4 regions of the Bifidobacterium sp. LCP19S3_E9 genome follow, and region 2 is predicted to be linked to each of the others. Evidence: riboswitches for the same ligand, from Rfam matches in the RefSeq annotation. Region 2 holds a riboswitch; each other region holds the start of a gene.
The links. Region 2 has a riboswitch for thiamine pyrophosphate ahead of thiD (bifunctional hydroxymethylpyrimidine kinase/phosphomethylpyrimidine kinase). Riboswitches for the same ligand answer to the same signal wherever they lie in the genome.
Positions count from the first base shown of each region.

Region 1: another riboswitch for thiamine pyrophosphate. It lies ahead of ACTQYB_RS00960 (hydroxyethylthiazole kinase); the one in region 2 lies ahead of thiD (bifunctional hydroxymethylpyrimidine kinase/phosphomethylpyrimidine kinase).
Region 3: another riboswitch for thiamine pyrophosphate. It lies ahead of ACTQYB_RS02990 (TenA family protein); the one in region 2 lies ahead of thiD (bifunctional hydroxymethylpyrimidine kinase/phosphomethylpyrimidine kinase).
Region 4: another riboswitch for thiamine pyrophosphate. It lies ahead of ACTQYB_RS05950 (ECF transporter S component); the one in region 2 lies ahead of thiD (bifunctional hydroxymethylpyrimidine kinase/phosphomethylpyrimidine kinase).

Region 1 covers NZ_JBQKEV010000001.1:242,376-250,178, forward strand. Annotated here, with positions in the region: gene ACTQYB_RS00925 (prepilin peptidase) at 1-867, opposite strand, end outside; gene ACTQYB_RS00930 (hypothetical protein) at 1,130-1,525, opposite strand; gene ACTQYB_RS00935 (PulJ/GspJ family protein) at 1,509-2,051, opposite strand; gene ACTQYB_RS00940 (hypothetical protein) at 2,077-2,340, opposite strand; gene ACTQYB_RS00945 (type IV pilus modification PilV family protein) at 2,279-2,845, opposite strand; gene ACTQYB_RS00950 (hypothetical protein) at 2,826-3,269, opposite strand; partial or broken gene ACTQYB_RS00955 (ABC transporter permease) at 3,382-3,576, opposite strand; TPP riboswitch at 4,005-4,112, shown strand; gene ACTQYB_RS00960 (hydroxyethylthiazole kinase) at 4,102-5,094, shown strand; gene thiC (phosphomethylpyrimidine synthase ThiC) at 5,370-7,803, shown strand, end outside.
Region 2 covers NZ_JBQKEV010000001.1:83,628-91,430, forward strand. Annotated here, with positions in the region: gene miaB (tRNA (N6-isopentenyl adenosine(37)-C2)-methylthiotransferase MiaB) at 1-177, opposite strand, end outside; gene ACTQYB_RS00335 (GTP pyrophosphokinase) at 325-1,008, shown strand; gene thiD (bifunctional hydroxymethylpyrimidine kinase/phosphomethylpyrimidine kinase) at 1,158-2,795, opposite strand; TPP riboswitch at 2,787-2,876, opposite strand; gene ACTQYB_RS00345 (DMT family transporter) at 2,948-3,910, shown strand; gene ACTQYB_RS00350 (Bax inhibitor-1/YccA family protein) at 3,930-4,796, shown strand; gene ACTQYB_RS00355 (hypothetical protein) at 4,907-7,174, opposite strand; gene ACTQYB_RS00360 (GmrSD restriction endonuclease domain-containing protein) at 7,320-7,803, opposite strand, start outside.
Region 3 covers NZ_JBQKEV010000004.1:32,464-40,266, reverse strand. Annotated here, with positions in the region: gene ACTQYB_RS03000 (MFS transporter) at 551-1,771, shown strand; gene ACTQYB_RS02995 (helix-turn-helix domain-containing protein) at 1,852-2,652, opposite strand; gene ACTQYB_RS02990 (TenA family protein) at 2,975-3,763, opposite strand; TPP riboswitch at 3,805-3,913, opposite strand; gene ACTQYB_RS02985 (pyridoxamine 5'-phosphate oxidase family protein) at 4,467-5,045, shown strand; gene ACTQYB_RS02980 (DEAD/DEAH box helicase) at 5,362-7,803, opposite strand, start outside.
Region 4 covers NZ_JBQKEV010000009.1:30,570-38,372, reverse strand. Annotated here, with positions in the region: gene ACTQYB_RS05960 (ATP-binding cassette domain-containing protein) at 1-93, opposite strand, end outside; gene ACTQYB_RS05955 (ECF transporter S component) at 300-1,004, opposite strand; gene ACTQYB_RS05950 (ECF transporter S component) at 1,221-1,850, opposite strand; TPP riboswitch at 1,883-1,993, opposite strand; gene ACTQYB_RS05945 (hypothetical protein) at 2,859-3,980, opposite strand; gene ACTQYB_RS05940 (ABC transporter ATP-binding protein) at 4,007-4,762, opposite strand; gene ACTQYB_RS05935 (hypothetical protein) at 4,753-5,838, opposite strand; gene ACTQYB_RS05930 (hypothetical protein) at 5,907-6,683, opposite strand; gene ACTQYB_RS05925 (hypothetical protein) at 6,754-7,494, opposite strand.

The DNA.
Region 1 (7,803 bases), 160 kb from region 2:
GTACCAGTTGGCGATTGGCGCGCCTACGTAGATGCCGATCCACGCTCCGATGAGCATGTACGGCCCGAACGGGACTCCGCCTTTCATGTTGATGCGTTTGCGCGCCACCTGGATGAGCGCGAAGGCTCCCCCGACGATGAACGCTGCGGACGCCCCGACAATGAGCTGCCTCAAGCCGAGCCACCCGAGGATGAGCCCGACGATAACGGCGAGTTTCGCGTCGCCCAGCCCCATGCCGTTCGGCCAGATAAAACCGAGCAGTACGTAGAAGGCTGCGAGAGCGACCGCGCAGATGACGGCACGCAACAGTGGCGTCCATGAGCCGGTCCCCCATGAGGCAAGGGTGAGCAGGGCGAGTATCAGCAACATGGACGGGTACGTCATGATATCGAGGATGAGTTGCACGTCGATATCAATGAACGCGATGACGATGCTCAGCCATGCGAAGTAGATGGTGGCAGGGAGCAGCCACACCGGATACAGGTGGAGGGCCGGGCCGAGTACGGCGAGCATGGTCATGAACCCGCCGAGCAGTTCAACCAGCGGATATCGCCCGGAGATCGGCTCTTGGCAGTCACGGCATTTGCCGTGCAGCACCAGGTACGAGATGAGGGGTATGTTGTCGTGCCAACGAATCGGGGACTTGCAGTTGGGGCAGAAGCTCCGCTTTGGGTTGACCAGGCTGATGCCGTTGGGCACGCGCCAGATGACCACGTTGAGGAACGAACCGATAAAGCACCCGATCACGAACGCGACGACGGCCAGCACCACGGTGGTGACACCGTCGCCGTACGCGCTCGTGTCCAGATGCGGTACACCATAGCCGACCAGAACATCACCGGCGGCAAGGATGGAGGAAGTCAACACTACCGATCACCACTTCTAGTTCGCAGCGTCCACATACTTGCTGAATGCGTAGCTGATGGAGGCATTAGCCGTTACATTATACGAGGTACCGATTCCCGTCTTATCCGCTGAGCTATCCTTGTCAGGTGCGTCCAACGTTGTGGGTAATACTTTGCGCCAGTCGCATCGTACATAGCTCCTCGACACTTCTGCAGTTGAATCCTGGGATTTTTCTGGTTGTCCGGAAGCCCTTTCGTCTCTGTTAAGCATAGTGCTCTAGGGCTCAGCCAAGGTCGCTTCTCATCTGCCACGGATGAAGCAAGGACAAACGTGTAATTAAACTTTGCCTTTCCGGTTCGGCTCCTTCATCAGCGACCTTTTCATAACGATAGAAGGTTGCTCTATCGTCAGAAGTTGTATAATTGCCAAATTTGGTCACTAACTTCGAGCCTTCGCTCGTACCATTCACAACGAAACAATCAACACCTGTATTTGCTGTGAACATTAAATTAGTCTTGCTCGAAGCTGCTGATTGAGCCAAGCCCGTGGCGGTATCGATAACCGTTTCCCCGCCTTTTGCATAATCAGCATAGTCGTTTTGCCATGAATTATCACCTATGTTCTGCCAAGATTCGTCTCCAGATACTAGCGGGCACTGCGGCTCACTGGCACGCTGCATAGGTGATCGACGCTGAACCCGTGGCGCTTGACGCCGCAGAATTCCTCGAACTGAATGTCACCTGGGTATTCAATGTAACCAGTTTGCTACCCGAATACTGGCCGACACTCGCACTGGCCGCACCGGAATCATTGCCGGACGACGGCGCCGAATAAATCAACACCGTGTTCTTGTCGGCGGAACCGCTGCTGCCACCCGTCGTGGCATATCCAATCGAGTTGGAATACGTGACGAAACGCTCAAGCCGCTGGGTTGCCATCATTACCGTAGACGCCGATTGAGCACGCACCGCAGTCGAATTTGTAGACCGGAGGTACTGCATGACACTGGCAGTGAACACTGACGAGAACAAGAGGAATATACCGAGTGCCACCATGAGTTCCGTCAGAGAAACGCCCTTTTGCTTATCGGTGTTCCTCAGCTTGCGCCAACGAGATGCAAACTTTCCTGCTGATCCTTCATGCTTTGCATCACAAGATCCGCTTCGCATGCTTACTGTTGTCGCCGGCTGTCCAACATTGCTCATACCACTATCCATACTGTTCACCGCCTCACTTGCTCTTCAGGGTGTCGTCATTGCTGCCATCGAAAATCGCGGCAGTGCTGTACCAGCAAGTCTTGCCTTGATGCTGGCTGTCCGGCCAAGTGACGAGCACAACCACGCGGGGCATCGGCGAATAGGTCGGACTAGAAGCGGTACCAGTGTTGAACGGGCCGGTCGGGAACTTCGTGGCGTCCGTGATGGATGCTGCATCAACGGCTTTGTTGCCTTCGCCGACATATTTGTACGCACCGACAGCGCCGGATGAAGTCACCAGACCTTGCTTCGACGCGGACAGGCAGGAAGCCTCGGCAGACAGGCGATAACATTTGCCGACAACCGTGCATACGGTATACGTGGCGCCTTCCCTGCTGGTCGTTGGTCTCGACCTTGGCCTGGATCGCCGTGGCGCTCGGAGAATCATTCCACCCCAGATCCATGGTATCTGAAGCGTTCTCAATCACATTGAAATCGGTAGCCGCCTTGAGCGCCCCCTGCGCCCCCGACTTGGACATGCCCGACGTGAGCGTAGAGAAAATCGTGTTGCCTTCTTTGCCCTTCACGCTTTCCTGTACCCGCTCCATACCCGATTCGGCAAGACCAACCGCGATGGCACGCTGCTGGTGTGCGTAGGAAGAATGCACGGCGGTGACGGCGAACTGGGCAGCCGCCAGTCCGACGAGCGTCAACATGCCAATCGCCACGATGACCTCAACCATGGTGAAGCCGCGCTGCATACGTTTGAGCAGCGCCCGCCTCCTACCGTATGTATGGCCCACGGTTGTTCTCCTCTCTTATACCGGGCGTCAACCCGTGCCGGGAACTTGTTTTCTCTCTCGTTTTCCGTATTACCCTGCTGCCAGTCAATGACCGCCAGATAATAGGTGAGCCCCGCAAAGCCTCAACCCTGCAGGGCGAATTGATGTCACGGCTTATGCGGATACCATTCCAAAGCGCCTGTGGTGCTCTCGTGCTTGTATTCGGAATCACCCAAATCGCTGCCCCCTCGACGGTATAGCAATCACCGCCGTTGGTGTCGCTGTAGCTGATGGTCACCTTGATGGTGTTGTCTTTGGACACTGTAATGGGGATGCCGCTGATGGTGCCGCCGGCCTGCGTAAATGTGCATTCCTTGTCGCTGCATGTCGTCGAAGAATCATTGGTCTTCATCGTCAGCTTTTCGCCGTCTTTGAGCTTGGTCATGGCGGTGGCGATGGTCACCTGGGCGTTGTTGCACATCGTTCTGCACGGATGAACGCCATGCCGACTTACGCTGATTCAGATAAATAGGGACCGCCACCCATACGAAGAAGACCGCCGTCACCAGTTGAATGCTTTTTATTCCCCACTCGTATGGGACGCCGAGACGTGCGGGAATCGCGAACAACAGCCACCACAACGGCGGGTGTCCTTCGTAATGCGGGCGTACCAGCAAGAGATCATGCCATGAGCAGTCGCGGGCGATCAACCATGATTACGCCTCATCGAACCAAGGTTCGTGGAAGCACATCACCACGATGACAACGACTGCGTACACAGCCAACACGACCCATTGTCAACAACGCGACTGGCCGTTTTTCATCTTCACCGCCAGATGATGCATGAAGTCCTTCTCCTCTCAGTTTGCCCGGCCGTAGCGAGACGTGCGCGCCGCAACGTCGACCCCGATAGTGTGATCGCAATCCGAGCGAGACCGATCTACACCAACCACACATCCACGCCGGCGCAAGGCGACCGAAAGACAACCGTGTCAGTGTCCCGGGAGATTCAGTGCTGTCAGCAACGCCTGGAAAAGACCTACGTCATTCGGACTCGGCAGGACATACGTAACCTCTTAATATTATCCGGAACCCTGAACCTCAGCGGCGTGCAATCTGCACGCGCCAATCCGCCCCGAATCCACCCCGTGTCCTCGGGCGTCCATACGATGGCTCACATAATCCAATGCAGGGGAGCCTGCCGCAAGGCAAGGCTGAGAAAGGCACCGTGCCTGACCCTTAGAACCTGTTGGTTAGAACCAGCGTAGGGAGCAATGATGAACACAGACGCATCACCAGATATCACCGGCAGTACCAGCGCAGCCCTGAACGGAACACCGTTGCCAGCGGACGACCCCGAGCGCCAGCTGATTGCGAAGGCTGTGCGCGAGGTGAAGGACACCACGCCGCTCGCCCAATCATTCACGAACTTCGTGACCATCAACCTTGTCGCCAACGCGCAGCTCGCGGCAGGCGGCACCGCGGCGATGAGCTACCTGCCGGACGATATCATCGACACCGCGGCAATCGCCAAGGCCACCTACATCAACGTCGGCACCCTGCTGCCGTTTTTCAAGGACGCGCTCGGCAACATCGCGCGGTCGCTGCAAGCCATGCACCACCCGTGGGTGCTTGACCCCGTCGCCGCCGGCATCGGACGCACCCGTTCCGCCATTCTGTGGGCATTCCGCTCCGCTCCTCCGACCATCGTGCGGGGTAATGCTTCGGAAATCATCGCGTTAGCGGGAATCTGGGATCTCAACGTCCCATCCGCTGGTTCCGATACAGGAGCCAAGGAGGGAACCACACGACCGGCAGGCGTCGAAGCTGTCGATGACGTGGACAGCGCCACAAACGCCGCAATCGTGATGGCGCGATATTTGCGCAGCTACGCGCCAAATCACCGTGCCGCTGTCGCCGTGTCCGGCGCCACAGATCTTGTCACCGACGGAGACACCGTGTACCGGTTGCCCGGCGGCAGCTCGATGATGACGAAAATCACCGGTGCCGGATGCTCGCTCGGCGGGGTCACCGCCACCTATCTCGCCGTAGCCGATCCGCTTACCGCCGCGCTGGCTGCGAGCGCACTGTACAACCGTGCCTCCGAGCAGGCTGCGGAAGGCTGCACCGGACCAGGAAGCTTCCAAACCCGATTCCTTGACGCGCTGTGGAACGTCACCGCCGAAGACATCGCCGCATCGCCAATCATCGTGTCACATGTCCCTGCGTCGCAAAACAGCGTATCTCCAGACACCGCAGGCACGGCCTGACAAGTCGCAATCGAACCGCGCCAAGCATGTAGACGTTGCTCCATCGCCAAGGAAACACATCCGGCATGCCCGCAACGCCGTCGCGGTGAGACCAGCGGCGAGCAATGCATACGCAAACGTAATCATCCCATCGCCATATTTAGGTGAGATATCGCTGATATTGAGCGAATGAATCGTTTGCATAATATCAATGCATTCGGCAGTAAGCCCCAGCACGATACTTCAGAACTTCAGAACCAAGGGTCACAATCGGCCCAATAACAGAAAGAAACACCATGACCAACTACCCCTACGCCTCCATGCGGGACACCTTCGACTTGACCGCCTACTGCATCCTCGGGTCGCAAGATACCAAGGGACGCCCGATCGGCGATATCGTCGATGACGCGCTGCAAGGCGGCGCCACCTTCATCCAGCTGCGTGACAAAACCGCAGATGCCAAGCAACTGACCGAAACCGCACGGGATATCGCGCAGATCATCGAAGACAACGACAAGTCCGACACGGTCGCCTTCGTCATCGACGACCGTGTGGACGTCGTCTGGCAGTGCCGCAATCTGGGTATCAAGGTCGACGGCGTGCATATCGGGCAGGACGACATGGACCCGCGCGAGGCGCGACAGCTGCTCGGCGACGATGCCATCATCGGCCTGAGCGCGGAAACCGAAAGCCTCGTCAAACTCATCAACGAACTGCCGAGCGGCTGCATCGACTACATCGGCGCTGCGCCGCTGCATCCCTCCACCACCAAGCCTGATGCCATCGTCGTCGAGGATGACGGTAGCAAGCATTTCCTGAGCATCGACTTGATCAACACCATCTGTACTGCCAGCGATTATCCGGTCGTCATCGGCGGCGGTGTGACCCTCGCCGACATGCGCGATCTGGCTGCATCCAAGGCAGCCGGCTGGTTCGTAGTCTCGGCAATCGCCGGGGCTGAGGACCCGAAAGCCACCACCCAAGCGATGGTGGATGCGTGGCGCAGCGTACGCGGCAGCGGACATCACGGATACGCGGCGCGCACCATCTCGAGCGCACCGGCAGCGGGGACAACATCTGTGGGGGACGCCAATGAGGTGACGGACGGCAATCCGCCCGCCACCTCACTCAACCGTTTGCAATCCGGCCAGCCCGGTGGCTTCACCAACGCAAAAGCTGCAAAGGAAGCCGCACGACTCGCCAAACAGCAGCGCGTCGACATCGCCGCACGCGGCTGCACACAACGCGACAAGGCGCACATCCGCAAAACCGAGCGCATCCATTTCGAGAACGAATCAGGCAGCTACGACCTCGACGTGCCCTACACCGAAATCAAACTCTCCGACACCCCCGGCGTCGGCCCGAACCCGCCGTTCCACGATTACAACACCGAAGGTCCCTCATGCGACCCGAAAGAAGGGCTCGCGCCACTACGTCTCGACTGGATCCGCGACCGAGGGGACGTCGTCGAATACGAAGGCCGCGAGCGCAACCTCGCCGATGACGGCAAGCGCGCAGTCCAACGCGGCAAGGCGACCAAGGAATGGCGCGGCCGCAAACACAATCCGCTCAAGGCCTCAGGGCATCCGGTCACGCAGATGTGGTATGCGCGGCACAACATCATCACGCCGGAAATGCGGTTCGTCGCAGCCCGCGAGCATTGCGACACCGAGCTGGTCCGTTCCGAACTCGCCGCCGGTCGTGCGGTCATGCCGTGCAATATCAACCATCCGGAAGCCGAGCCGATGATTATCGGGTCGAAATTCCTTACCAAACTCAACGCGAATATGGGCAATTCCGCGGTGTCGTCGTCCATTGATGAGGAGGTCGACAAGCTCACGTGGGCCACGAAGTGGGGCGCTGATACCGTGATGGACCTGTCCACCGGCAACGACATCCACACCACGCGCGAGTGGATCCTGCGCAACTCCCCCGTCCCGATCGGCACCGTGCCGATGTACCAGGCGTTGGAAAAAGTCGAGGATGATGCGACCAAGCTTAGCTGGGAACTGTTCCGCGACACTGTGATCGAACAGTGCGAGCAGGGCGTGGACTACATGACCATCCATGCGGGCGTGCTGCTGCGCTACGTGCCGCTGACCGCAAACCGCGTGACCGGCATCGTTTCGCGTGGCGGCTCAATCATGGCGCAATGGTGCATGCAGCATGAACAGGAAAGCTTCCTGTACACGCATTTCGACGAATTATGTGAGATTTTCGCCAAATACGACGTCGCCTTCTCTCTGGGGGATGGTCTGCGTCCTGGCTGCCTGGCTGATGCGAATGATGCCGCTCAGCTCGCCGAACTCATGACATTGGGCGAACTCACCCAGCGTGCGTGGGATCATGACGTGCAGGTCATGGTCGAAGGACCGGGGCATATCCCCTTCGACACGGTGCGTATGAACATCGAAATGGAGCAGGCGATCTGCAAGGGTGCGCCCTTCTACACACTCGGCCCGCTGACCACCGACACCGCGCCCGGCTACGACCACATCACTTCAGCGATCGGCGGCGTGGAAATCGCACGCTACGGCACCGCGATGCTGTGCTACGTGACTCCGAAGGAGCATCTGGGCCTGCCGAACAAGGATGATGTCAAGCAGGGCGTGATCACATACAAGATCGCATGCCATGCGGCGGATATCGCCAAACACCATCCGCACGCGCAAGACCGAGACCTCGCGATTTCCAAGGCACGATTCGAATTCCGCTGGCTTGACCAGTTCA
Region 2 (7,803 bases):
ATACCCGTCCTGCTCCAGCACGCCTGCGATACGCTCGGAATCGTGCACATTCATCTGACAGCCGAGCGTATGAATATAGAACACACCCTTGCCGCGGCCGTCCGGCCGAACATTCCCCGACTGCCCGGCAGCCGGTCTCGAGGCGCGCTCCGCCTCGGTCATCATCGCTTCATCCATAACCGCCGATTGTATCGTCCGGTCGGCACACCGCCGGCGTGCCCGAACACCCGGCATGTCGCCGTGGAATCCGACACATCCGGGGACCTCACGCTATCATGGTCAATCGTGATACTTGACCGACATAACCGCATCAATATTGGAGAGATGAAAGCGCGGCTGGGCGATTTGAAACTCGGCGAACAGTTTCCCGCGGAGGAGATTACCGAATTCATCGACCTCATGCAGGTATATGAAGGCGCGATGTACGAAATCAGCACCAAGCTGGAAATCCTTGACAGCGAATTCCAAGTGCGATTCGCCCACAATCCGATCCATCATATGGAACGGCGATTGAAATCGGTGGATTCCATCCTCGGCAAATTGCAACGCAAATCACTGCCAATCAACACCCGGTCAATCAAAGACAACCTGTTCGATGTCGCCGGTATCCGCGTGATTTGCAACTACCGCGATGACGTGTACTCGGTTTCGAACTACCTGTCGGCGCAATCGGATATCCAGGTGCTGCGCGTCAAGGATTACATCAAGAACCCCAAGCAGAATGGCTATCGCAGTCTCCACGTGATTTACGCCGTGCCGGTATTCCTGTCCTCCGGGGCACATTACACGCCGGTCGAAGTGCAGTTCCGCACCATCGCGATGGATTACTGGGCGAGCCTTGAACACCAGTTGCGTTATAAATCCGATCTGCCCGACGCCAAACTCGCCGAACATTCGCAAACCCTGCTCGATTGCGCGCGTAGTCTGCAGAACATCGAAGCGCAAATGCAGGGCATTCACCGCGATATCACCGGAGCCCCACGTGTTGAGGAGGCTCCGCAGGCCTGACCTCTCGCGTCTTGCGCAGAATCCCGAAACATCTGGTGCACCCCGCTTGCCGACAAGGCGCACCAGATGTTCTTTCCCGGCGCAGAATGTCAATACCATCGTGGGGGCGCCGGACCCCTGGGCCTCAAGGCCTTGAGACCCCAAATATCCTAGAATCCCAGCGCAGGTCTGGTCAGTCCTTGTTCAAAGAAGCGGAATTCATGCTCCGACGAAACGAGCGCCGCATGCATCATATGCTCATATTCGTCAATCGATGCTTCGGCGGCCAGCCGGTCGCAGATCTGCACCTCGCGCAGCGTGCTCTCGGTGAATTCCGGGTCGGAGTACATGCGGATCCACTCGCCGAAGGGATGCGTGTCGACATCAATATGCTTGTTGCGCACCTGCTCGCGCATTTCCTTGCCCATCGCGGCGTACAGCCAGAAACACGGCATGACCACGGCGGCGAGCCGCGCATACGAACCGCTGTCAGCGACCCGATGCTCGTGTCCGATATAGGCTGCCGTCACTTCGGAACGGGAAACCGGCGACGGGTCGAATCCGTGCTTGACGAACCAGTCGTGGTGGAACATCACTTCAGAATCCACGCCACCGGACGCCGCCTGCGCGAAGAACACCCGCTCGTCCAGCCGGTCGGCGCGCGAGGAGGCAAGGGCGAGCAGCGATGTGTAATCCGTCAGATAGATATCGTCCTGATGCAGGTAGAACGCGAAGTCCTCCAATGACAGCGTGGCGTCCACCATGCTGGTGATGAAGCGCATGCCGTGAATCCGCTCGCGGATCGGCCGCACGCGGTTCCAATAGTCGGCGCTGAACCGCATACCGGTTGGCGCATGCCTCCACGTGAAATCGACAGGACCATGCCCTTTGCCGACATGCAGCCGGTCGGCGGCGGCAATCGCCCCGTTCATCCATGTCTTCGCGCGGCGAGCCGCCTGCTCCCACGTGTCGCATTGCGGGCGCAGCGCGGCGAGCGTGCTCGACAGGGTGTCCCCCGTACCGTGGACGTTGTGGGTGCGCACCGCACGGCCTTCGATACGCGTGGTGCGCACCTCGCCCTGCCCGTCGGACGGTTCGGCGAGGATGTCAGTGCTTGACGCGCCACCGGCGAGCGCGAGCGCACCGCCTTTGGCGTATACGGCGACGCCATAGCGCTTGCATACCTCGTGTGCCATGGATTCCAGCGTGTCGATATCCGCGGCCGGCTGGTCGGCGTCGGCGAGTGCGGCGAGTTCCGGCACATTCGGCGTGATGATGTCGGCCATGGGGATGATGTTGCGCAGGACCTGTTCGGCTTGCGGGGTGAGCAGGGCGTCACCGGATTTCGCGTACATGACCGGGTCGAGGACGACTACCGGTTTGGCGATGCCCTCGTCACAGTAATGCTGCTCCAATGCGGTCAGCCACCCTTTGACCGCTTCGACGAGTTCGGGGGTACCGAGCATACCGATTTTCATCGAGTCGATGATTGCGTCGTCGCTGACCGCATTGAGCTGTGTGACAAGGAAGTCCGGCTCCATGTTCACGATGCTGGTCACGCCCTGAGTGTTCTGTGCGAGGACGCTGGTCATGGCCGCATACCCGAACACTCCTTGTGCGGTGAACGCTTTCATGTCCGCCATAGTTCCGGCGCCGCCGATCGGGTCTGAGCCTTCGATGGACAGGACTCTCAGCCGGGATGGCGCGTCTGCTGCACACTCCCCCGCGGCCTCCAATTGCGCGAGCACCGCCATGGCACCGCTGGCATGTGGGGTTTCATTTGATTGCTGGTATTGTGGCTCACTCATGCCGGACATCCCTTCGCTAGTGCTGACTAGATCAGGTTCAACGGGTGTGTTCTCAGCCTGTCGGCACCCCGTGTCACCGGCAATCCACCATAGCCGACCCCACGGTCAATGCCGCCCTGCACACGTCCGCTCGGTTCGGATATGCTGGAATCATGCAAGAGAATGAGAAACGGCACCGTATCGTCGGCAGCTCGTTGTTGCTGCTGACATCCCTGATCTGGGGATTCGCCTTCGTCAGCCAAGTGCAGGGCATGCAATCGGTTTCCCCGATGTTCTTCAATGCGATCCGATTCACCTTGGGCGCTGTGTCGCTGGTGCCCGTGCTTGTCGTGATGTCAAGGATTCAGGCGGGGCGCGCGGCAACGCGGCAGTCCCCGAACGCCAGCCGCGGCACACTTGCGGTATGGTCTGCGGTGTGCGGGCTGATTTTGTGGGCCGGCGCCACCTCGCAGCAATACGGGGTCCAATTGAGCATGTCCGCCGGGCATTCCGGATTCGTGACCGCCTTGTATATCGTGCTGGTTCCTGTGCTAGGTTTCCTGTTCCTGCATCGGCGGATCCACATGCTCACCGTACTGGCGATTATTGTGTCGATAGTCGGGTTCTATCTGCTGTGCGTCACCGACTCCATCCGCACCATCAGTGTGGGCGATCTGGTGCTGCTGGCGAGCGCGGTGTTGTATGCCACGCATATTCTCGTCATTGATCGGGTGGGCGGCAGGCTCAATCCGATTGCATTGTCGCTTGGCCAGTATCTGGTGGTATCGCTGCTCAGCTGGGTGTCGACATTGGTGTTGCACCAGGTGGATTGGCAAGGTGCGTTGGCCTGTGCGGGCGCGCTCGCGTACGCGGGCATCATGTCGGTGGGCGTCGCGTATACGCTCCAGGTGGTTGGGCAACGGGTTGTCCCGCCTTCGCAGGCGTCGATGATTATGTCGTTGGAATCGTTCTTCTCAGCTGTCGGCGGAGCGCTGATTTTGCATGAGACGATGTCGGGACGCGGATATGTGGGCTGTGCCATGATTTTCCTCGGCACGATTCTCGCCCAGATTGATCCGGAACATCTGATCAGACGATTTTCTCCAGATGATTCCCAGCAAAAGACCATAGAATAATCGCAAGAAAGGAGCAATCATGACCTACGATCAGCAGCCCCAGAATCCTTCACCTCAACACATCCAATACCAGGCCGACGGACAGGGGCAGCCGCAGTATGGCCAGCCGACCGCGCAGCCACAGGCCGTCTACTATCAGTCCCCTGCCGGCGCCGGCGCGAGCGCAGGATATGCAGCCCCAGCTTCGGCCATTCCCGCCCAGGTCGCGTCAGTCACCGAACATGCGGAACGGACCTCAATGATCCGTGCCTACGCCGAAATGACTGCCGGTCTCGCGGTAACAGCCGTGGTGGCGGTGCTCACCCAGACCTTTGGACTGCTCAACAGCTTCCTGGCGGCCACCGGCAGTCTAGGATGGATTGGTCTGATGCTCGTGCAGATTGTCATGGCCATCGCCATTGGCAATCGTGCGATGAATCTCAAGGCGGGGGCCGCACGCGTGCTGTTCTACCTGTATGCCGCGTTGATGGGCTTCACGTTGAGCTCGATTTTCATGATTTACGACATTGGCTCGATTGGAACGGTTCTTGCGCTGTGCACCGGGTTCTTCTTCGTGCTGACCATGCTGTCGCTGACCATGCGTTCCAGTCTGTTGAAAGCCGGTCCCATTCTTCTGGCAGCGCTCATCACTTTGATTGTCGGCGAATTCTTCATCATGCTCGTCGCTCCGGGTTCGACCGGAATCATGGTGATTTCCGCGATCGGCGTGCTCATCTTCGCCGGGCTGACCATGTACGATGCGCAGAAAACCCGTGTCCTGTTCGCGCAGTATGCCGGACAGCCTGAAGCAATCAAGAGCCTGTCAATCGTATGCGCGTTGAATCTGTATCTTGATTTCGTGAATATGTTCCTGTATCTGCTGCGTCTGTTCGGCAGCCGCGACTAAGGATTGCCGTGCTGTGCGGTGCATACGTCGCACAGCACGTGTGATGATCGCATTCGGGCCCGGTCCCCTCATCAGGGACCGGGCCCGAATCATAGTCACGTGTGCATGCGTCAGCGCGTCGAGACGAAGGTCGGGAACACCTCGTCGATCACCGCCGCCCCTTTCTCCTGAGCGGACTGCGCATAATCGAAACGCAACGTGAGAATCGATTGCTGGGTGACGATCTCCTTCACGTATGTGATGGTGCCGTTCTCCGCATAACTGCACACCATGATGTCGCCGGACAGCAGATGGTAGGACACGCTGTGGCCGGAAGCGCAGGCGGAGTATTCGCTCGAAACCGTAGCACCAGTCGTATTCGATGCGCCGGAGACCTTGATGGTCATGCCGATTGAATCGTCGGTGAAGGTTCGTGTCGCGCCGTTATCGGTTTCCTCATGCCAGACGTAGCCGTCGGGGATGGACACCCGGTACCCCATCGCATCATTCGTGTACACGCCCGCCGGAGACGGTGTGGCGGCTGCGGATGGCGATGACGACGAAGCCGATGACGATGCCGATGCCCCAGCCGACGAGGATGCAGGCGCTGAGGCGCTAGCCGTAGCGCTCGCCGTTGGTTGGGTCGCCGATGTGCCATGATGGCGTGTCAGCGCGAACACGATACCCGCGCACACCAACAGCGCGACAACGACCACGATGATAATCGCGGTGCGCGCCGAGGTCGCGGTTTTGCCTGCTGCTGGCGATTCCGCCGAACGTGCGGCCTTGACACGGCTGCTTGCCGCATTCCGGTTTGTCTGCGGTGCTTCGCCGTTGGGCCGGTAGGCGGGCTGATTCGCGTCGGCGGGGATGGCGACGGTCGCTTCATTGCCGCCGGTGGGCTCCTCGGCGACAGGAAGCTGCCCGGTGGTGTCGGCTTCGTCAGATGGCAACGGCTCTTCCGCGCGCGCCTCTCCCTCGCCGGATTGCTCGAATGCAAACGGGAACTCATTCGTGGACTCGTAGATCGCCGCGGTGTGTTCCGTCATTTCAGCCGGTGGGATATTGTACGGCAACGGGCCGGTTTCCGTACCGATGGCATCGCGATCGATGACCTGGGTCGGTTCGTCGCTGCCAGACTCCTGTGCGTCGGGCGCCTGTGTGTCGGAGTATGGGACATCAGACGACGCATCGAATGACGGTGCATCGGATGGGGTTTCAACCCGCTCATCCGATGTCAGGTCATCATCCGGTTGCGCGGGTTGCGCGGCTGACACCTGTTCGATTGACGGGTGTTGCGCCGAAACGGGCGAAGAGGATTCCTCATCGTCTGGCGTATGACCGCTGGACGGGGAGATCTCCTTCCAATCCTGCGCGGTTTGCGCGGTTTCTATGGTTGCTGCGGCTTGCGGTTGGGGTTGTTCAGTCGTCCTGGAAGCCTTCGAGCTTTCCACCGCTTCCGGCTGCTCCGGTTGTTCCGTAATTTCCGGTTGTTCCGTGGCTTGCGATTGCTCCAAGACTTCCGCGGTGTCGGAGTTTCCCGCAAGGTCCGGGGTCTGTACGGTTTGTGGCTTTGTGCCCGCCTCACTCTGTGCAGTCGGCTCCTCCCCGCCTTCCGTATTGTCATCGTTCAAGTCCTGAACGGTATTCGGGGTATCACCCGTGCCGGGTATGTCGTTGCCGCCGGAAGCATCGGCTTCATCGGTGTGATTGGTGTGCTCGGCATCTGATACATCGTCGGCCGCGTTGTCAGCCTCGTCTGGGAATTGCGCAACCGGCTGACGGTCGGATTGCTGTTGCGACGACGTTGCGGATTGCCCTTCGGCATTGTCGGTGTTCAGACTCCAGATTCCTTCCGGCAGCGACGGGATTCCCCACGTGTCCGACGCCCAATCGAGCGCGAAATGGTAGTCCTTCTTCGCGGTTTCGGTCTGTGCAGGCTCCGCAGCCGACGTATCGGCTTCCCCTAAGACGGACAACCCCTGCCCCGCGCGGTCTGACGATTGGCCATTTTCGCGTGCATCCCCTTGAGCGTTCCCCGAAGCGACGTCCGAATGCACTCCATCAACTGTTCCGATTGCACTCTGTGCAGCACCCGGACGCGTTTTGGCGTGTGGAATGACCGAATGGGCGGACGCGGCGAGCGCGGCGAGATCAGCCGACCCGTTGATGGCTGCCATCTGCGCCTGCTGGATGTATTCGCGCCGCGAAATCGGGCGCGTAGGTTGTTCCTGGGCGTCATACGACGACGCAGGCCGCATGCGGCGCGGAATCGCCTGCGTCGGTGTGTCGGATCCACGAGGGTCCGGACCTTCGAGCGTACCACCGCAATTCATGCAGATATCCCCGTCGTAAAAGACCTCAGAACCGCAATGCGGGCAATATCGTATGACGCTCATCTGCTCAATGTCCCTCCGCAACCATCATCGTCAATCGCTTCCAACCCTAGCCCATGCCGTGCCTTTGGACGCCACGGAATCTGAAGTCGGCACAGATTCGCCGCACACCGCCGCGGGCGACCTGGCGAAAGCGGGATTCGGGGGCTCAGCCGCGCATACGGTATTGCTTCCAGATATCAGCCAAGCTGGTGCCGTCACTGCGTTTCCACACGTTGAGCCCTTGGCTGCCGCCGCCTACCGCGCGGGCGGCCGCGGTCGGCGTGGTGTACTCCGTGCCGTTTTCCAGACGCATTGTGCCTTGCGGTGTGATTTCCGCTTTCCACAGTTCGCCTTTGCGTGGCCGTTTCCATTCCAGCTGTTCGCCTGCGGTCAGCAGCCCGGCGCGCAATACCGCGGCGATGGTTACCCGGCGTGAAGTCCTCACTCGTGCCGCGTCAGGTTCATCGGCCACATGCTGATCGGGCTGTGTGGACGCCGGCAGGATTTCCTGATGGTCATACGGAATCCCCCAGTACTGGGCGATGAGCTCGACTGTCTCCTGCTGCCGACCGGCAAGCGTCTGCGGCGTGCAGGTGACGATGTCTTCCAGTTGGCGGGTCAGTGGGAAACGTTTGGACGCGCTCATGGTG
Region 3 (7,803 bases), on a different contig from region 2:
TGGCCAATCCCTAAAAGTGTTTGGCCGCACTCGTTCATTTTGGGGCCTTTCTTCTCCCAAAATTGAAATGGGCGGGAAAGCCCTAAAATGGCTTTCCCGCCTTGATTACCCATTAGCAAAGACGGGCGAGACTGTCAACGGCGGCGCTGAAAGCGCCGTTCATCTTGACCGTTGACTGGCTCGCCTGGCTTTGCTACTGCCCGTAAGAGATGGAAAAACAAGATGGAAAACAAGGTTAAAAATGGTTGACAAGTCTATCGGATGTGTGTTATACTGTGCGACAGTTTGAGATTGGAAGGAGGCTTACGTGTGTTAATTTGTGTACGCTAATAAGCAATAAAAAGTAGAAGTACCTTTCCACATGATGGTGGGCTTTTTTTGCGTGCGTATGCAAAGGAACACGTAGGTTTGACACGAGCAGTCTTTGAACTGTATCGTGGTGTTTTTTCGTGCTTTGTTGTTATGCAGGCGTCTGCCCTCTCTGTGGGACAACGCCTGCTTTTTATTGCAGAAACAAAGGAACAATGCAATAAAAAAGGAGGTTCGCATTATGACCCAAAACAACAATTCATGGAGAAAAACTTATTTTACACTTCTTGCCGGACAAGCAATATCCTTTATTAGCAGCGGTATTTTGCAAATGGCCATTATCTTTTATTTGGTTGCGAAAACTAATTCTGCAATCATATTGACGGCGGCAACACTGATTGGATTTTTGCCGCAAGCCTGTTTAGGCCCGTTTGCAGGTGCTTTTGTTGACCGGCACAGCCGTAAAAGCGTAATGATTGGTGCGGATTTGATAATTGCCGCCGCTGGCGGTATTCTGGCGCTGGTGGCGTTTTACATGGAATTGCCCGTATGGTCTATTATGGTTGTCCTGTTAATCCGAAGTGCGGGAACTGCTTTTCATTCTCCAGCATTCAGCGCAGCAACACCTATGATTGTGCCAAAAGAGGAACTTACAAAATGCGCTGGTTACACGCAGACCATGCAAGCAGTAAGTGCGATTATCAGTCCAGCTGCCGCAGCGTTTTTATATGCTGTTTGGCCTCTTAATGCAATTATATTGTTAGATATTGTGGGTGCAATCCTTGCCTGTGTGACTGTTGCGATTTCGTCCATACCAACGCCTGAACTATGTCCAGAAACGAAAAGACAACAGTTTTTACAGGATATGAAAGAGGGGTATGTGGTATTAAAGCAAAACAGGGGCCTCTTTGCTCTGCTCTGGATTGGTGTAATTTATATGTTCTTTTATATGCCAATCAGTACGCTTTTTCCTCTCATCTGTATGTCATACTTCAAAGGAACACCGGCCCATGCCTCTGCCGCTGAAATTGCTTTTGCGGTTGGTATGCTGCTTGGCGGAGTCATTCTGAGCATTTGGGGCGGTTTTAAGAAACGGCGGTACACCATCGGTCTTTCCGTTCTCCTGATGGGCGTTAGCAATATGCTCTCCGGGCTTTTGCCGCCAGACGCATTTCTTGTCTTTGTTGTGTGCTGTACTGTTATGGGAATTTCCGCTCCATTTTACGGTGTGCAAAATGCGATTTTTCAAGAAACGGTCAAACCAGAATATCTGGGGAGAGTTTTTTCTCTACTGACAAGCGCCGCTTCCCTCGCCATGCCGTTTGGCCTTGTCATTTCCGGGCCTCTGGCGGAGCGGCTGGGAGTTGAGAAATGGTTTGTCATTTGCGGAATTGGCATTATCATCGTTGCGCTTGCCGTATTTTTACTACCCGGTTTGAGAGAGATTGACAATACGCAATAATCAACTGCACCTTTTTCTATTACTAAACAAAATGCCTGGATGGTGGTTCTGAAAAACCAGAACCGCCGTTCAGGCATTTTTTATCTTCGTCCTCTCTGCGGTTTTGGATTCTTCAGCAAGTCGGATTTTTCCGCAATCTTTTTCAGCCACTTCCGTTCTTCTACTGACAGCTTCCTAAAATTCAGCTTGAGCCGTTTGCAGATAAACGCCAAGTACGCTTGTTCCGTGTCGCTGTCCTGGCTGACGATTTCACCAGCAGTTTCCAGCATTTCTTTTAGCGGGTTATCCTCTGGGACGCTGAAAAAATCGTCCTTGTGTGTTTCCCGCAGAGCAAGGGCAATCCCGTTTATGTCCCGTTGTATCACATAGCGGCAAAACTCGTCCTCATCAATATGGGCGGTGATAAGCTGTCTTAACTGCGTATCACTCATGCCAGGATTATGCTTTTTTATAACAGTTGCGCTCATCGTGTCCACTATGGCGTTTGCACCCTGCGCCTGTTTCAGTGCCGTTCCGTTCACATAGATTTCAAGGTCAGCCATCAGCCGGGGGAAATCCGGGTGCGCCGCCAGCTCACACAGCAGGGTATTGTCTATCCTCCCGCTTTTCAGCAGGTCAATCATTTCATCACTCAAACGCAGGTCTGCAAGATCGGCGTTTGGGTGATTTTTCATTTCAGACAGCCCCAGCAGATAATCAGCGGTCACACCGTAAAACTTCGCCAGCCGGATAAGGGCATAGTGGCTGATGTCCTTGAAGTCTTCCGTTTCGTAACTGCCCAGCGCAGACTTGGAAAGCCCGGTCTGCTCCGCAAGCTGCCCCAGCGTCAAGCCACGCTCCACACGTAGGTCTTTTAATCGCTCTTGTATGGATAAAGACATATTCACCCTCCTTGCTAGCTCAACGAAAGAGAAGCCGTTATGCTATGTACTATGCTCATAGCATAACGGCATAGGCATTTACAGTTTTATTTTGGAACTGTTGGAATTCCACAGTCCATACTTACGATTCAGGCAACGATGAACCCTCATAATGAAGATATGTCCCGGCAGGTACTACAGATAGCCGAGATGCACGTTTGCGATACCTCAGATACACAAGATACCGGCCTTGGAACAGCGTTGTCAGATGGTACGCCCAGTTGTTCGCTATCTCGCAAGTCCCGAAACACTCAACATGCGTCTCCACACGGCAAGCGAAACGTCACTCCCCCACCCCATACGCATACGAATCCTCGAAGAACGCGCGTTCGAGTCGGGCGACCTCGGGGAATACGGCGGCTTCCGGGCCGTCGACGCTCGCGTACCGGTTCACAAGCTCGATGAGATTGCCCACCCAGCAGCGGAACAGCTCACCCTCGTGCAATTCCACCCAACCGCGATGCGCCGGCACCTGCTGTACAACGCCCGCATCCACCGTGCGCTTGGCCCACGCCAGATACAGCCATTCCATCGCACACATCAGGCACAAGAGCTGGGCGAAACTGCCGGTCGCGGCAATCCGGTCAAGATACGCGCAATACTCACGGTTCGCCGGGGTTTGCGGCACGCTCGCCTGCTGGCGCTCATCCACCCCATACTCTTCCAAGAACCGCAGGAAATATGGTTTCTCCTGATTTGCGAAGAACTCGGCCTGCCGGTTGAGCATGTCGCGGATTTCCTGCGTCGGCGCCTGCGCGGTCAGTCGTTCCAGCGTCGGCTGCGTGAAGAACGTGAAATCCTGAATCAGATAGCTGATCAGCACGCTGTCAGGCAGCGTATCGTCAAGCAGTTCATTGACGAAACGCGAATTGATCGCCGCATTCCAGTCTTCGGCCGCAGCCAGATAGAACCGGTCCGCCACACTGCCGGGGGTCGCCCCGAGAAACGCGTAATCACCGCTGTTGCTCGCCGGAGCGAGCGGAACGTGCTTGGCTGCCGGTTCCCTTGTTTCAGTGGATTCCGCAGATGCGCCGGACTTGCCGGATTGACTGGTTTGAGCAATGTTCGGCATGATTGCCGTTCGAGAACCATGATTCGATTGAGCAGATGACGCCGCCATGACCATTCCTTTCCTTCGCCGGTATTGCCCGGACAGGTTCACAGGGTCTGCGCCTTGCGCACTCTCAGCCGCGGACCCGCCGCAGCTCCCCTAGGTTGCCCAGCCACCCTACCTCAGGCACCGGGACATACACGCACGAGTTCCGCCCCTATCATCGAGTTGAGCCGCCCCTGCGTTCCGGAATTCGCCCGTCATGCACCATCGTGCGCCCCTGCGGCATATCCCGGTCAGCATCACTATGCCCGTCTGTCAGCACGATTGCCGTCATCCCGCGCAATGTTCACTATTCCGCCGGATTCCGTCGGACGCCGCACCATCCGATACCAGCGCATCGAGAACCATTGAAAACGAGAACCAGCCTCATGCTCTGCGGCGTTCAATCATTGCGGCATATCACGTCGCGAGGTGCCCTACGTTCTATACTGCACTGTAACAACCGCCTGGATGCGCGTCCCGTACCGAATGCCGCTCGTATGCCACCGCATCACCATACTGTGAGGATTCCATGACCGATTCCGCTCTTCAACCGCAACAACACACGCCAACACCGCAGGATGCCGCGCCCGCCCCACTCAAGACGCCATTACCGCCATCTGGCTCTTTGCGCCGCGCGCCACATGTGCACGCCTCGACGACCCCCGGAGTGCATCGTCCGATGCGCCGAGCCGATCGCGAAGTACGCTCCCCACAGCAAATCAAGGATATTCTCGACGCGTGCGAAGTCGTGCGCGTCGCCTACCAGGACGCCGAAGGCCTGACCATCGTACCGATGAACTTCGGATACCGATTCACTCTCGAGCGATTCGCACACCCCGAAAACGACCTTCCGGTCAGCCTGTCGGAGGACGGGATACCGCTGCCGCCGGATTTCGGCGAGCTGCGGATTTTCCTGCATTCAGCGCACGAGGGACGAAAAATCGACGCCATCAGTGCAGCCGGCAACGCGCTTCCAGTCGCCTTTGAACTTGACTGCGACCATCAGGTGCATGAAGGCCGCACACCTTGCAACTGGTCGGCATCCTTCCGCTCGATCGTCGGCACGGGCACCGCGACGGTGATCACTGATCTGGATGAGAAAATCGCCGCCATGCAAGCCCTGATGAGCAAGCAGGCCGGTATGGATCACGTGCCGTTCACCGCACAGCAGATGGCAAGCGTCACGGTCTGGCAGGTTGTATCCACCAACTTCACCGGCAAAATCCACACCGTTCCGCGCCCGCACGGCGGTAAGTAATCGCCCTTGCGGCGTTTCCCGTCACTGCGTCCCCAACCTGCAATTTGGTATATCACAAACTAGTATATCGTAAGCTAATATATCGTGTGCTACTAATTTGATTCGTTGGGGCGCAAGGCGGAGTTGGGGCAGCTGCCGGCCAACCAGTCAAGACATCAGACTGCCAGTGTCCGCCCAACCGCGCCCAGCTGACCGGCGCCCGTTCAGACAATCCCTGGGCAACGCCCCACCAGAGCAATGCGCACCTGGGCGATTTCGCGGTAACACCCATTCGACCAGCGCTCGCCCGGGCAGCAAGGCAACAATCCCCGGCAACTCACCCGAGCAGCGCGAGCAGGTCGTCCTTGGTAAGCCGGCTGATGGCGCTGCCACCGGTCGTCGAGGCGTCATCAACGAACTTCGCCGCAAGATCGGATTTCGTACGCTGCAGGTTGATGATGCGCTCCTCGATTGTGTCCTTCGCCACAATCTGGTACACGTTCACATCCTGCGTCTGCCCGATGCGATGCGCACGGTCAGTCGCCTGGTTCTGCGCTGCGGCATTCCACCACGGGTCGGCATGCACAACCACGCAGGCACCGGTCAGGTTGAGACCCGTATTGCCGGCCTTGAGCGAAATGAGGAACACCGGGGTGTCGTCCTTGTTGAACTGGTTGACCAGCTCAAGCCGCTTCTTCTTCGGGGTTCCGCCGGTGATCACGTCATAGTCGATGCCGTTCTTGTGCAACCGCTTGCCGATCAAATGCAGATAACTGGTGAACTGCGAGAAAATCAGCATCTTCCGGCCCGCATCACGGCAGGATTCCACCAGCTCCTCGATGGCGTCAAGCTTGGCGGATTTCTTCCCGGCGTTCTCGTATACCAACCGCGGATCGCAGCAAATCTGCCGCAACCTGGTCAACTGGGCGAGCACCTTGATTTTCTCGGCGCCGGAATCGAAGTTCGTATCCCTGTTGATGGAAGCGCGCAACCGCTGCTCGAGCGCCGCATACAGTTTGCGCTGCTCGCCCTCCAGCTGGACGGTGATGACGTTCTCAATCTTGTCGGGCAGGTCGCCGAGTACGTCCTTCTTGAGACGGCGCAGAATGAACGGGCCGACAAACACCTGCAATCTGCGCTGCGCGATGGCGTCACCGCTGAGAATCGGCATTTCGAACCGACCGCGGAAATGCTTATAGCTGCCGAGCATCCCGGGCATGAGGAAATCGAAAATGCTCCACAATTCGGACAGTCGGTTCTCAATCGGCGTGCCGGTGAGCGCGAACCGATGCTTGGCCTGGATCGAACGCACCGCCTGCGAGGATTTCGTCGCGTGGTTCTTCACATATTGTGCCTCATCCAACGCCATGCACGTGAAGTTGATATCACGATAATCATCGATATCGCGCCGCAACAGATCATATGAAGTGACGAGCAGGTCATAATCGCGTGCACTGGCAAGAATCGCCCGACGTTCGTCCTTGCTTCCCGCGAGCGCAGCGACGTGCAGTTCCGGCGTGAATTTCTCCGCCTCAGCGACCCAGTTATAGACCAGAGAGGCCGGGCAGACAATCAGGTTCGGTCCGTTCTTGCGCGATTCGTCCAGCCGACTGAGCAGCATGGCGAGCATCTGCACGGTTTTGCCCAGACCCATTTCATCCGCAAGAATACCGCCGAAGCCCTTGTCGCACACCGCGTTGAGCCACCTGAAGCCCTCCGCCTGATAGGGACGAAGCACGGATTTCAGGCTTTCCGGCACCTCGTAGCGGTTCGGGTCGATGACCTTGAGGTTCTCGACATACTGGCAGAACCGCTGGTCCTTGTCCTCATCATCGGTTTGTCCGTCAAGATAGAAGGCTTGGAATGCCGGCACGTCCACGGCTCCATCGGCGAACTCGTCTCGGTCGATGCCCAGATCGTCGGCGACGGTGTCAAGCTTGCTGGTGTCCATACTGGCCAAGTTGACAAACCGTCCGTCGCGCAGGCGATGGAACCGTTTGCGCTGGCGGTAGCTGTTGAGCAGCTGCGGCACTTCGTCAGGGTCGACTTCGTCGGCGATCGGCGAGATTTCCACCAAATCGGATCGCATGGACAGCCCGATTTTGATGATCGGGGACGGCATGGATGTCACCCCGTCGAACGCCGGTGTTGAGTACACGGTCCCCAGTCCGCGCAATACCGGCAGTCCTTCGGTCAGCAGACGGTAGATTCCCTCGTCGTCATCTTCGGATAGCCGCGCAACCGGGCCATCGGGGCGCGGGAAGTAATGCAGCAGCGCTTCGACCACAAGCCGTTCGGTGGTCGTGTCGCGCACCACGCCGTCATGTGCGCCGTTGCCGTTGAAGATATGGAATCGCCGGTCACCGTACCGGGCTTGGGCATCGCACGTGATACCGTCGCGGTCGCGGTCGAAATACAGTTCGATATTGCACGGCTGTTGGATGGTGGCGAGCAGTTTCGCCGGGATATCGGCGATCAGGCCATGCAATGACTCTGGCCGATCATGCTGCGGGTCGCTGTTCGGGTTGGTGTCGCCCGGCGTGCCGTATGCGGCAGGTCCAGTCGGCTCGTCAGATACCGGCGTCTCATGTGTTGTCTCGGTATGCGGATTGCCAGCGGAACCGTCGGTATCGGTGGCATCTGCGAGGCCCGCGGGACCGGCGATATCGTCGTCATCATCCGTTTCCTGCTGCACCGGCACGCCGTCAATCGCGCCGACCGTCAGCTGCGGGAGCACTGTGCGGCTGAATGCGTTCAAATCACGGGAGCTGACATACTG
Region 4 (7,803 bases), on a different contig from region 2:
ATGGAATTCGAGGCGTGCCGGTTGTGTCGATACCGATGTCGGTTGCATCGATCCTGCCGTCATCGTGTTGTTGTTGTGTTCGCTTGACTTCATCGCGTCCTGTGTCCTGCCGTCTTCGAATGCGCTGGCGTGGAACCGTTGTTCTGTCGCCGTTCGCTACTGTATCGCGAACTGCCGTCCGCCGGATCGCGGTTCCACCCATGCTTGCCGGGCTATACTGCCATACTGTTCTGCCGTGCACTTGAACAGTTCCGTCGAAGTGCCGGCGTTTGGAGCGAGACTCATCGCCTCGCGGTTATTCAGGCTGCAGCCCGTGCCTCGCGTCCGGACGCGAACTTATCGAGCGCACCGGTCCGTGCGATCGCCCGATACAAGTACCACACTACGATACCGGCGAACACGATGCCAGAAATCACCGACGTGACCAGATAGATGGTGATGTACTGCCCGGTGAACGCCTGGCCGCGCATGAAAATGTCATGCAGCCACACGGCGACACCCGCGAATGCACCGGACAGCATGGTGATCGGCACGTTCCACACGCGGTACAGCACAATGAGGAACGCAAGTTCGGCGAACGCGCCCTGCATCAGCGATGTGCTGAACGTGTCCATGCCCGTCCACTGGTTGCCCATCAGGCTTTCGATGACCCCGCCGAGCAGTTCCGCGTACGTGGCGGCGCCGGGCTTGCGCATGATGACCGCCGCCAAGGGGCCGGCGAACAGCCACAAACCGTTGTAGATGCCTTGGAATCCGGGCATGACCAGACCGATCAGGTCGCCGACGCCCAGTGAGTAAATCAGGGACACCAGCCAGAAAATCAGTGCGCTGGCCACGCCGATCACCGACGCGACGGCGATATCTACGACACGCCATCTCAGGCTGGGGCGACCCGCTGCGACCGGGGTCGCCTCGGGTTGAACGGTTGCCAAATTGCCAGTAGATGTCGATGTGGCGACGGATGTGTTGGATGCGTTGGATGCGTTCGAAGAGTTGTTGCTCATATTCATGTCTTCCTATGCGATGCCGGATTTCGATGATGCCCGGCACAGGGTGGTATATCGCTGCAATGATCCCGAAACCGCCCGCCCATACTGGTGGCGGGTCTTATGCCACTGACTTGCGAAGCCGTATCGGCGCTCCGCCGCAAGCCCCGGGGTTTCAGACGCTGACGCTTTCAGATGGTGCTGTCAGACGGTGATTTCAGACGGTGTTGTCTCTCAGGCGCTGATACCGCGCACCTCACGCCCTGACGCGAACTTGTCGAGCGCACCCGTCCGCGCGATCGCACGGTACAGGTACCACATGAGGATGCCGGCGATCAACAGGCCAGACACCACAGTGGTGATCAGGTAGACAATGCCGTACGACCCGGCAAGATTGATGCCCTGAAGGTTTTCGATGAAGCTGTACGCCCAGCATCCGACCCCCGACAGCGCGCCGGACAGGGCGGCAACCGGCAGGGTCCACTTGCGGTAACGCACAATCGCGAACGCAAGCTCCGCGCACACGCCCTGCACCAAAGCGATCAGGAATGTGGCGAGACCGCCCCACATGTTGCCCATCAACGCTTCAAGAATGCCGGCGACGATCTCCGCATACACTGCGGCGCCCGGCTTACGCACGATGATGGCGGCCAAGGGCCCGGCGAACAGCCACAGTCCGTTGAACAGGCCGGGCAGACCGGGGACGATTGCGTCCAGTGCGGTCCAAGGTGCGGCGGTCAGCAGGGCGACCAGCCAATAAATCAGTGCGCTGGCCACGCCGATCACCGATGCAACGGCGATGTCGACAACGCGCCACTTGAGATTCACTGTGGATGATGCTGCGGTATTCGCGGCTTGTGTCATAATGATGTGCCTTTCTTGAACGGTTGTTCTCAGGCACGGGAAGAGCGACGTCCGTGCGCCGGCATTGCCCGGTTCACGTTCATTCGGTCGGAGGAAACCCCCATCTCAGCCTGGCGTTCAGCCAAGCCCCCGTGTCGGTTGTTCAGTCTAGGGGCACCCCATGATTTTGCATGATTCCCATATCATCCCCATACCGGCACGGCGGCCCCACGATATGCCCGCATCTCGGATATTCTGTACTCGCCCGGCACCGGCCACCCGAAGATGCATAGCCATCTCCGGCACCCCGCGAGCAACGCCATGCAGGAACCACCAACCCCACCCCCATCTCACACAACTTCCCGCACAAACCGCGCTATCTCCAACAACCCGCATTACCCCCGCACCAGCAAACCGCAGATGCACGCGTATCCCGGACTTCCTGCAACCCACGCCACACAGATCACGGCACATACATCCCCAACCCAGACAACATGACGAAACTACTGCGCCATCCCCCATGCCCCGCGCCCGCCCGACACCGGCAACTCGCGGATACACAACAATCTTTCAATCCACGCGATTCCAGTTGAATTGAGCCAGTCCCATACGCGATGAACTCACGAAAATCTCATGCCCATCTCACCATCCCCTATGCCCATTACTCATCCAGCAACAGCGCCTCAGAGATACACGCGCATTTCCAGTTCCCTGCAACCCGCACAATACGGGCCCAGCCATCTACGCCATCGACTCAAACAATATTCCACATTAGCTGCGCCATCTCAAGTAACCTATGCCGTCCCCGCACTGGCAACACGCAGATACGCAGCTATCTCCCACAGCCCGCAAACCACGCCACGTAGCAACCGCCAACACCGACCTCATCTCGCGCAACTTACCGTATAAACCGCGCTATCTCGGCGTTCCTGCTCCCTCAACCGCGCAGAAAACCGGAGATAGTCGCCTATCTAGCGCACGCCGCGTACCCACCTGCCGCACCTAACCCGCACACTCAAATCCCCAACCCTACCGGCTCTTGAAGAACCGCAGCAGCTGGGACTCCCGCACGCTGAGCCCGGCGAGGAATGTCGCGGCCATCGCTCCAGCGAACCCGGTTGCGGAGATTCGGCAGGCGGCGATGAAGATGTTCATCCAGCCGTCGGTGGACATACGCCAGCAGTAGGCACACAGCAACGCCAGGCACGCTATGGTCGCCAGCCCCGCCCAGATGAGCGTCTCCAGGATCATTTCGAGCAGTTGGGCGCCTTTGGTCTGCCCTACGTGCAAGGCTCCCGCGTATTCCAGTCGCCTGCGCCGCACGGAAATCACCCCGGCAATCACTCCGACCGCTAGCGAAACGTACGGCAGCCATACCGTCATGCGGTTCTTATAGCTGGAGTACGCATTGTACCGGGAGTCGAAGGATTTGTTGACCTGCGCGACCGTCGTGTTTCCGCCTGTTCCCGAAACGATCGCCGTGGAATACAGCAGGTCGTTGGTCTGTTCGCTGACCGGCCACTGCTTCGCCCAGCATTCGGTGAATTCGCCGGAGGATGCCGAAACCGGGATCATCGCCGCATAGGCGAATCTGGTGTCGCGGCCGTCGTTGGGCCAGGAGAATACGCCGGCGATGGTCATATCGCCACGGTTGGTTTGCATGACGCTGCCTTTAACCAGTCCGAAATCATGCGAGACGTCGGTTGAAATCCATATTCCCGAGGTGTCAGCGGTCTCGTTCACTTCCTGTTGCGTTGATGTCGCCCCCTGTTGCGCAGACGAGGACGCAGACGACGATGCCGCGTTCGCCGTTTTCTGCCCGGATGCAAGCAGTTTGATGAATCCCGGGGTCACTTCGTACGCGGGCAGTTCCATGCCGGGCGTCGAGGACGCGGTGATGCTTTCGGCAGCACGGGCCGCTCCTGCAAGGCTTGGCCCGTTGTGGACCATTTCGAGCCCGTCGCACGCTTGGCCGTCGACGCTTGCGCCGATGAAGGCTTTCGTATCGGCGTCCGAACTGATGCGCGTGATCGCTTCCTGTTCGAGCTGCACGATGGACATGGCTTCGTACCCGCCAAGAAGCGCACCGGTGATGAGCATGACGAGGAAAAACCATGCTGCCCGCGTGGTCCCCGCGCTGATGTTCCGCACGGCTTCGGAACAGATTGACCGGAGATTCATGATCTAACCCCCTCGCTTCCGGCAGCACTTCCAGCATCGCTTCCGGCAACACTTCCTGCAATGCTTCCGTCTGCGCTCCCAGCAGCACGCCCGTCCACACGTGCAGCAGCGCTCTCACCCGCGTCCCCATCCGCGTTTTCAGCACCGACCGGCGCGTAATCAGCCAAATCAATGATCCGGTCGCACGCGTCCCTGGCACGCGGGTCATGCGTCGCCACGACCACGATCATGCCTTGCCCAGCGAGATTACCCAACACTTCGCTCACGGATGCCGCCGTTCGCGTGTCCAGCTGCGCGGTCGGCTCGTCGACGAGCAGCACATCAGGGTGCGAGCATACGGCTCTGGCGAGCATCAACCGTTGCGCTTCGCCGCCGGAGAGTTCGGAAAACCTCCGGTCCGCCGCATATTCCAGATCGAACAGTCCCATGGCTTGCAACGCTTCAGGGATCGCTTCACGCCTGCTCATGCCGTGGCACAGCAGCGGGAAGACCACGTGGTCGAGCGCGGTCCGCTCCGGAACACCGTAGGGGTTTTGGAATACCCACCCGATGCGGTGGATGTCGTCGCGTTCGACTTGCCCCGCCCATGGTTTCACCCATCCCGCGAGAATCGACAACAGGGTGGATTTGCCGCATCCGGAAGGCCCGCACAGCGCGACGGTCTGCCCCGGGCTGATTTCGAAATCGAGATGTTCGAACAGAATATCCGTTCCGGGGAAACGGTGTGCCAGGTCTATTGCTTTCAGGAGCATGTTGCGCCCGCGATCTTCGACCCGATTTCCACCGAGGTGATGGATGCCGTGCTGCCGCCGTCATTGAGCTGCACAAGACTGACGCCTAGCGAAGAGCCGACAACGGTGACGGCATGTTTCGTCCCGCCCGTGGTCATGATGCACCCTTTGCTTCCGTTCAGGCCGAATACGGCGCCCGCGGGCACGCGAAGCGCTTCAATGGATTGCGCCAGGGAGAGCGTGCCACTGATGCCAGCCGCAAGCGTGTCCTTTGTCTGGGTTCTGTATTCCTCCGTCGCCGAAACCTGTTTGAGGTAGTCGGCGTTGTCGATGGCGGTCTGGCCTGCGGGCAGCGTGGTCGATTGGCCGAATACGGTGATTACCCGATCCTGGTCCGAGGGGTTCGTGTTCTTGATGCTGAGTTTGACCAAAGCCCCTGGAATATCGCCGATCTGCGACCCTTGGGTGACGCTTGCGCCTGTGGTTCCCTGCCAGTTGCTGACAGTGACGCTCTGCTCGGGAATCCATAGGATGTCGCTGAGCAGGAGCGTACCGTCGCTGTCCGAACCGTTGTCCGCCATGAGGCGTTTCCACCCTTGCTGGGTGTTCCATGAGTACCGGTCGCTGTCGGCGTCGGATTGATAGCCGAGCCGGGACAGCTCATTGTTCAGCGCACGCACGTCCTGCCCCCGGTCTTCCACGTGCAGGTCACGGTACAACGGCAGGGCCGTGTTCAGGGCGATGACGGCACGGTCGTTGACGCGCATGCAGGCATGGCCGGAAGATAGCCCGTTGCCTGAATAATCCGCTGTCACGGTGCCGGTGCTGTTGCCCAGAATGGTCCTGTCGCTGGCGATGCTGGGGATCAGTGTGACTGTTTGCGCGCCATTGTACTGCTGCGTTGACACTTTGGCTTGCGTCACTTCTCCGGATGTGCCCAGTAGTGCGGGCGGACGGTCGGGCATGAACATCGCGCACGCCCCCGCGGTGATTGCGGCGGCCACCACGATGGACATGATGACCCACGCCGCAATATTGACATGCCGGCGGCGTTTGTTGTCGACTTTGCCTTTGACACCACGCTCATGACGAAACATCGATGTTCCCCTTCCCTTGTTGCTAACGGACTATCGTATACCGGCAATCGGTGCGGATGGTGCGCGACCTATCCCAGCGGTTTCCAGTAAGACGCCTGATCTGACGCTTCTGCGTACCCGTACTGATAGAGTGCAAAGCATTCCTGTGCTTCTGCACTATGGAAGAATTCCGGGGCCGAGTCGCTCGACGTATCCTTCGAGAACTGGTCTTTCGAATACGATGTCGGGACAACGTTTTTCTTAATCAGACAATCGACGATAAGCTGATGATAATCCGTAGACAGTTCGGCATTGCCCTCCTGTGTACGATACAGTAAATCAACATTCATCATTTCATGGCCGATGCAATACGATAAATCTTTGTCAAGTTTCTTGCTTTGCGAATCCGTCAAGCCAGCATAATTCATAGCGGGCATGGAATAGAACCCACCATATGAAAGGGGTTTCGAATCGGTCCAACCACGATTCACGATGCAGGAACGAAAGTTCATCCAAGACTGCTCGTAGTCCGAACGCGATATTTTACCATTGTTCTTTGTCGCACGTATGATGATGTCCCGCTGCTGGGCGCTCATAACATCATCGCTGTCCTTTTTCTCTTTTTTCAAGGTATTGTCATCATTCAGCATTCGTCTTGCCAACGCTTGCAGTGAAGAAGCAAGATGGCCACTATCTTCCCCAAAATCCGGATCAGCACTGGATCGAGAAGAAGAGGATTCCCCTGAAGTATTAGCCTTGCCTGTCTGCGTCTTCCCGGACCACGGCGCGGAACATGCACTGGCGCAGGCCCCAACGCAAACAATAACGGCAACAATACCGATTATTCTCTGCCATACACATCTCATCACCCCATCACCTTCTTTGGACTATTGCAGATTTCATCATTGAATACTGATATCAACTATTCCGGCTTGTTCAAGATATCGGTTTCCATACCGGCTCCGACGTTCCTGCATCATCGTTGAAATAGAAGCCTTGGGCGAAGAAGCAGGATTGGACGCGCTCATCGCTTACGGAAAATGATGTCGGACCCACGTATTTCTCCCCGGGGGACAGGTCTTCTCCCATCTCCTTCTTGTATTGTTTCTTAGTGAACGACACGGGGACTACACCATTCTTGATGAGACAGTCAACAATCAGCTGATCCGTATCGGAAGACAAACCAGGATTACCAACTTGCGTACGGTACAGTGAATCCACATTGGTCTTGTACTTGAAGGCACAGTCCTGGATATCATCGAAAAGCTTGTCCGACTGCTCCTTACTCATCCCTTTCGTGTTGACCTGTGGTTCACCGTACAAGTCCCCATGCTGTATCACGGGCGGGGACGTCCATCCCCGTGAAGTGATGCATGTGCGATACGTGCTCCACGCCTGCTCATAGTCAGCGCGTGTAAGTTTACCGTTGTTCTTGACGGCACGCTCGATGGTTTCTTTCTGCTCGTCGGCCATCGACGGGTGCTTCGCATCTTCATCCAACAACGATTGGGCAAATTCTTGCAAAGACGACGCTATCTTCCCGCCCGTCTGTGACGCCGACACTGAAGGAGACGAGGTTGTTTCCTGCTTCTGTGCAGAAGTGCGCATCGAACATGCCGACAGCATCATCGCCATCGCAAGACCAACCGCGACAACATGCATCATCTTGGGCTTCATGGCCTTCTCCTCTTCCCATGTGCTCCATCATCGGAGTCGTTTTGCCAAGCCCCCCCCCACTGACCAACCAGCGAAGGAACATATTGCTCTCAGTATAGCCTATCCCAGCGGTTTCCAGTATGCGCTTTCATCGCGCGCGTCGTTCGCGGAGTATCCGTATTTCACCAAGCAAGCTGCCGAGAACGTTTGCCTCACTTTCCGGGTTCATCTATGAAATATAATTGTGATTGACATTGGTGTCAGACATCGAGCAACGCAAAAGGAGGGGTGTTTGCATACGGAATTTGCAGAGTATTACGGCATTGAATA